Linked DNA regions of Saccharolobus solfataricus. The protein of the gene in region 2 binds, or shares a complex with, the protein of the main gene of each other region. Links are inferred from orthologs where the notes say so. Each region holds a gene or a part of one and is shown on either strand. Other genes may lie near its edges. The genes, in order: SSOP1_RS01355 and psmA.

Evidence for each region.
Region 1: the proteins of psmA (region 2) and SSOP1_RS01355 are in contact, whole or in part, in a cryo-EM structure (PDB 6HE5), measured with the Archaeoglobus fulgidus proteins. The link is inferred for Saccharolobus solfataricus from one-to-one orthologs. Residues at the interface, in WP_010877997.1 of Archaeoglobus fulgidus: Ala30, Arg33, Gly34, Ala35, Asp51, Arg53, Val54, Lys66, Ser79, Gly80, Leu81, Val82, Met166; in WP_010879468.1 of Archaeoglobus fulgidus: Asp391, Leu392, Lys393, Gly394, Met396, Phe397, Val398.

Annotation. Positions count from the first base shown.
Region 1 is NZ_LT549890.1:231,697-234,816, reverse strand. What follows is about bases 75-2,861. They hold SSOP1_RS01355 (proteasome-activating nucleotidase), read right to left. Parts: upstream 2,166-2,861; coding sequence 984-2,165; downstream 75-983. Other genes in these bases: hflX (GTPase HflX), read left to right, coding at 2,732-2,861; SSOP1_RS01350 (multiprotein bridging factor aMBF1), read left to right, coding at 2,238-2,735; SSOP1_RS01360 (PUA domain-containing protein), read right to left, coding at 473-919; SSOP1_RS01365 (proteasome assembly chaperone family protein), read right to left, coding at 75-480. Outside these bases: more of SSOP1_RS01365, read right to left, coding at 1-74; more of hflX, read left to right, coding at 2,862-3,120. UniProt on the Methanocaldococcus jannaschii protein: ATPase which is responsible for recognizing, binding, unfolding and translocation of substrate proteins into the archaeal 20S proteasome core particle.
Region 2 is NZ_LT549890.1:646,048-649,344, forward strand. Bases 188-3,151 are described here. They hold psmA (archaeal proteasome endopeptidase complex subunit alpha), read right to left. Parts: upstream 2,051-3,151; coding sequence 1,325-2,050; downstream 188-1,324. Other genes in these bases: rrp4 (exosome complex RNA-binding protein Rrp4), read right to left, coding at 188-603; SSOP1_RS03810 (ribosome assembly factor SBDS), read right to left, coding at 606-1,307; SSOP1_RS03820 (Rpp14/Pop5 family protein), read right to left, coding at 2,149-2,580; SSOP1_RS03825 (RNase P subunit p30 family protein), read right to left, coding at 2,555-3,115; SSOP1_RS03830 (RNA-binding protein), read right to left, coding at 3,081-3,151. Outside these bases: more of rrp4, read right to left, coding at 1-187; more of SSOP1_RS03830, read right to left, coding at 3,152-3,297. UniProt on the Methanocaldococcus jannaschii protein: Component of the proteasome core, a large protease complex with broad specificity involved in protein degradation. The M.jannaschii proteasome is able to cleave oligopeptides after Glu, Asp, Tyr, Phe, Trp, slightly after Arg, but not after Ala.

The DNA.
Region 1 (3,120 bases), 410 kb from region 2 along the record:
GAATAAAGCTAATGGACCCACCATTAGTAATTGCTTGTCTAACTGAGGGTAATCTAAATTCAGCTTACACTTTGATGTTTTTAACCATTTTAAACTCTCATTTCCGACCTTATACCTTTTATCTAGTGCTCCTACAAGAAGTATATTGTTTATTGATAATTTTTTAACCCATTTTATAACCTCTGAAGCGAAATCATTCCATTCACGTTGAAATGGCAAAATATGATTAAGTAATAGTACTAAATGTTTGTCCTTATCATAGAATATATCGAAAGGCGTTGCAATGCCATAATCATCTAAAAACGTGACATCTCTATAATACTTAGTAACAACATACCCTATTCTTTCCATTTTTCTTTTCAAGGCTAAATGCCTTATTGCTAAATATCCTACCTCCCCTATAGTTCTAAATCCAGTTATAAATGTAGAACCTTTTAATTCACTTAAATCTTTCTTTATTACTATCTTAACGTTACTCATCTAATACACCTCTTTTCACGTGAACTGCCATACCTCTTCTATACTCCATCATTTCTTCTCCGGATAATTTAGCTTTACCTATTGCTATTAACTCGTCATTTTCATTCACAACTATTACATCATCTCCAGCCCTTATTCGCTTATCAACCGCTATTACATGTTTAGAGAAGACATTCCTTCCATTTTTTATGAATTCTTCGAAACTATTAGGTATTATAACCCTATATTCTGGAAACTTTGAACACTCCTTAATTACACTCCCGCTTAACAACGTAAGAGAAAATAAAACATCTTGAGCCCTTAATACTAAATATAATTCTCCCCTACTAGTTAGCACATTTCTAATTTTCCTTGTATTTAAGGATCTTTGAATTAAAAAGTGTTGATCCTCGGGGAATAAACATCTAGAAACATTATAATCGAATTGATATTCAGCAATAGAACGTAAAGTTAAGATCTCATTATACTTCGCTTCTGATGGTTTACTTAAAAACTCTTTATATTTAGCTATACTTCTCTCGCCTCTCTTTCATGCTTTCCATTTTATTCCTTTTAACATTAATCTTGTTTATAGCCTCAACTAAATCGTTCATCGTTACCTTATTCCTACCGTCCCTAATTGCCATATATGCAGCTTCAACACAAACGTTTTTAATATCTGCACCACTAAACCCTTCTGTAAGCTGAGATAATAGCTCAAGGTTTATATTGTCTTCGATTTTCATTTTCTTTAAATATATATTAAATATCTCAGTTCTCCCTTTAAAATCAGGTAAAGGAACCTCTATTATCCTATCAAATCTACCAGGCCTCAATAACGCAGGATCTAATATATCTATCCTATTGGTAGCTGCTATGATCTTAACATTATCCAATGGATCAAACCCATCAAGTTCGGCCAAGAGCTGCATTAGCGTCCTTTGTATCTCTCTTTCTCCACTAGTTCCTATATCTATCCTCTTAGCACCTATAGCATCAATTTCATCAATGAAGATTATTGATGGCGCCTTTCTTTTAGCCATCTCAAATAGCTCTCTAACTATCCTAGCGCCTTCCCCCACAAATTTTTGTGCAAACTCTGAAGCAACAACATGAATAAACACAGCATTACTCTCAGTGGCTACTGCCTTTGCCAACATAGTCTTCCCTGTACCGGGCGGACCATATAGTAAAACTCCCTTTGGTGGCTCTACTCCTATCTCCCTAAATATCTCAGGATTCTTTAAAGGTAATTCCACGACCTCCCTTAACTCCCTTATTTGCTCTTCTAATCCACCGATCTCAGAATAAGTTACGTTAGGTCTTTCAATAATTTCCATTGTCTTTACAATTGGATCTTCCTTCTGTGGTAAAACCTCCAGTATAGTAGATCCTCTTTGATTTAAGGCAACAGATATTCCAGGCTTTATTAATTTTTGATCAATATGACTAGCTATATTTACTACCAAATTTGGCCCTGACGAACTTCTAACTAGAACTCTACCGTCTGGTAAAACGTCCAATACAACTGCCTCTATTAGCGGAGGACTTAACATTTTTTCCATTTCTGCTTTATAATAATTTAGTTCTTTTCTTAGATTTTCAATTTCAATTTGCAATGACTTGATTTTTTCTTCTAATAATCTAACTAATTGAACTTCATCCGGAGAAGAAGCATCCCTTATTGTGTCGAAATCCCCTGACAATTTAACCCGTATATATACTTGTTTAGCATAGACTAAAAACGTTTAATACAAGTATTTACAATAGGTATTTATATGCAAGCTAATAGTGAAGAATACTGTGAATTATGTGGATCTCAAATTCGTGGTAAAGGTATAACTGTGTCGTATGAAGGCTCAATTATTACTGTATGTAATTCGTGTTACGATAGAATAAGAAAACATGCAGTGATAGTAAAGGCAGATAGTAAGAAAAGCGAAACACGTAAGAAAGCCACTCTTAAACCACCCAAAATGGAAAATGCTGAATTAGAAATTGTAACAGATTATTACAAGATTATTAAAACTGCTAGAGAACAATTGGGTATCTCACAGCAGCAGCTAGCACAAAAATTAAAAGTATCAGAAAACATTGTTAAAAGATTTGAAAGTGGTAAATTGAAACCTACAATCTCTCAAGCTAGGCAATTAGAGAAAATCCTTGGCATTAAACTAGTTACCCCATTAGAAAATAACGAAGAAAGCGAGAAAGAATTTGATGACACTGGATTAACTTTAGGGGACGTGGTAAATATTAAAGAGGGAAAGAAGTGAAAACAGCTGCTCTTTTTGTATCTAAAGAGTTTGAGGAAGAGGCAATAGCGTTAGTTGAGGGGGCTAACTATAAGGTAACGAGTATTTATAAATTACCAAAATCGCCTAATGTGAAATTTTATATACAATATGATAAGCTACAACAAATCAAGAACGATGAGGAAATTTCCACGTTAATTATATTCGAACAACTTAAGCCTAGGCACTTTATAAATATAAGAAGAGAACTGAAAGGAAAAGAGGTCTTAGACAAAATACTGCTTCTCTTAGAAATATTTGCACTACATGCAGGGTCAAAAGAGGCAAAAATGCAAATAGAACTGGCCAGGCTTAAGTATGAACTACCGATAATAAAAGAAACATATACTAAATCAAAAATAGGCGA
Region 2 (3,297 bases):
AGAAAAGCGTGAAGGGCAAGTAGCCCATATCCTACCATTGTTAGCAACAAAAATACTACATCCGCTTTTTGAGGTTAAGGTCTCATACATACTTTTATTCTTACCTATAACGCGTGGGACTTTAACTGGCATTATATCGATGACTATACCATTACTTACACGCCCTAGATCCTTGCCTTTAACGGATAAGACGGGATCTATTGACCTATCAAAATTTTCAATTCTAGCTATAACATAGTCACCTACATCTAAATATCTCCTTAAGTCCTCTCCAACATTAATAGACCTCCCTAAAAGATTTGAAGCTGGTAAGTAAGCCTTATAAGGTGCTTTTATATCAACCACCCAGCCATAGATCTCAACGTCCTCCACTAAACCTATTACTATGTCATTAATCTTAGGATAATAAAACGAGCCTTCCAAGGGAATTACCTCAAATTGAGTATCTTTTACATCAAAAAGCCCAACAACTGTGGAGTAGTATTTGCTGTTAATCTTTAGTATATAAGGAGACCAAGGAATCTGAAATTCGCCTTCTGCTAATAACTCACCAGGAACTACTATTGACCTTGGCTGTAAGACAATTTTCTGGGACTGACTCATGTTCATCTCACTTGCAATACTTTAACTTCAACTTCTCCTTTTGTAAGACTATTTAACTTATCTATAACGTCTTGCTGTGCACCGGCAGGTATTTCCAATTCCGCAAGTAGCGTACCATCTTCTAACCAATTGGCCTTTTTTACCTCCCCTAAGTTATGCAATTGAGATTTAACCTTAGAGCTATATTCTGATGGTACTTTAATACTAAGCAAAGCCCTTGCTATTTTAATTGGAATTATCTTAGAAATCTCCTTTACTATTTGCATAGCTTGTGCTTCCACGTCTTTGTTTAAATCGATTTGTATTCTAGCTTGTTCCATTGCCATCTCTAATCTGGTTGGCGGAATTGGCAAATTAGTTTTTGGATCAACTGCGTTCCTATGAATAAAATCAATTATTTGCTTTCTCTTAGTTTCTAGCATTTCTTTCCTTTGTTCTGCAGTTACTGGTAATTCACCTTTAAGTAAAATTTCTTTTACAATTGTCTCGAAATCGGTAGTACCAAAAACTTTTTTAAGTGATGCTGGAGACGCTTTTAAACCTTTCTTTACGTCCTTATAAATAGTATCAGAAACCACTACATCAGAAAGACTTATGCTCTTCCCACTTCTAAAAGCTAATGCTTCTTTTGGCTTAGCTAATATCTCAAACCTCTCTCCATGTGACTCATATTTAACTATTACATAATCACGCTCCTTCGTCATGAAAAAAATCCACCTTATTATAACTTCTGTAAATACATATTCTTATCTTCATTAGTCATTTTCAGAAATAACCCAGTCTGGGTTGAGGCATATCCTATTTCCACAGTATTTGGAGTTAACTTTTCATTAGGCTTTAGAGTAGCCGATAAGGCCTTTAAAGCAAGCAATATAGTCTCTTCCACATTCAAATCCTCCTTATAATTCTTCTCTAAAAACTCAGTAGCTGTATAGTAACCCTGCCCTATTGCAACAGCTTGATATGGCATATATTGCCCACTAGGTTCAGTCATAAATAATTTAGGAACTGATTTATCTATTCCCGCAATTACTAGGGCAACGCCAAATGGTCTAACTCCTCCATGTTGTGTATACATTTGCTTAACATCAGCAACTGATTTGGTTAGATAATCAATGCTAACTGGTTCATCATATATTAACCTGTGTTGTAATGCTATATTCCTTGCATAGTCTATTAAAACTCTTCCATCAGAAGCTAATCCAGCAAAACTGCACCCTACGTGATCGTCGATTAAAAATACTTTCTCTATGCTATCTACATCTAGTAAAGATTGAGCTTTCCTTTTCTCACTTGCAATAACAACACTAGACTTTGATTTAATACCAATTGCTGTCCATCCCTTTTTTACAGCTTCAAATGCATAGTCTACTTGATATAGTGATCCGTCGGGCGAGAATATGGTTATTGCCCTATCATATCCCATAGCGGCTGGTCCGAACGCCATATACTATTCACTCATGAAATACTGAGTAATCCCTAATTTTAAAAATATCGTTCAGCTCGTCGCAGAGAACATCATCGATACAGTCCGGAGCGGCTTCATCACTTTAATCCGATTAGTTTTTTCGCCTTTTTTAAGCTACCGGTTGTCCTTCTAGGAACTATTAGAATTTTATTATTATTAATTTCCTTAGCAAAGGGTAAACTAGCTAAAACTGCCTTGTAACCTACCCTATTAGTGGATATAATTCCTTCTTGAGTATCTTCTCGATAGGTAACAACTTTGGGGTTTGCAATGTTAAGCCACACACTACCTAATAAGTCCTTCAAGGAGTTGCGAATAACTCTCTCTAAATCATCGCCTTTTACTTTATATTCAGAGATTACATAAAATACTATATACCTTTTAGCTCTTATTATTTTCTTATTTTTTACAATATCAACATTTAATTGTCTTCTTTTAAAATATAATACAGTTAATATAAGAATCCATAATATTAATATAATGTCAATTATTAATTGAATTGAGTTCATTCAACAACTTTATGGGATTTATTATAACAAACTTATAAGCTTCCTCTTCATCAGCTCCCAGTACAGTCAAATAACTTATTTTGGAGATTGGACTCCAGATTTCATCAAAAGAGCTTGCATACGAGGAGAAAATAATATTAGGTATCCATTTATATGCAAACAGTATAGCGTTATATAATAACCCGCTAGAAGATTTAAGGGAAATCTCAACAAATTTGCCATAAGATCTTAACAGATTTAGCATGCTTTTCTTAAATATTCTAATATTATCATCATCTAATACCACAGCATTAACCCTCTTATTGATAACAGCGTACTTTAAGGCATCTATTGAAAGGGGTTTTACAAAAACCAAAACTTCCTTACTAACAAATTGCTTCTTAAACGCCTTTTTCAGTTGATTTCCATTTTCTACTTTTATAGTAACTCTTTTTATACCAACTAAACCATCTTCACTAAAAATCGTATTATAACCTAGCCTTTTTGCATAAGGAAACAGCTTAGAGTTTAGAATGCATGATTCGACTATTAACAAGTTTCTTTATCTCCTCCTTTATATTCTCCAAGGAAGTATTAAACGAAATTATACATTTAATGACATCATCGCCCTCTTTAAGAACAAGTCTATGCTCAGCAATTAAATATTGTTTATCGAATCTCAAATATAACTTACTTCCATCTATATGAGAATCTATAGTTGTAAGAATAAGCATTAGT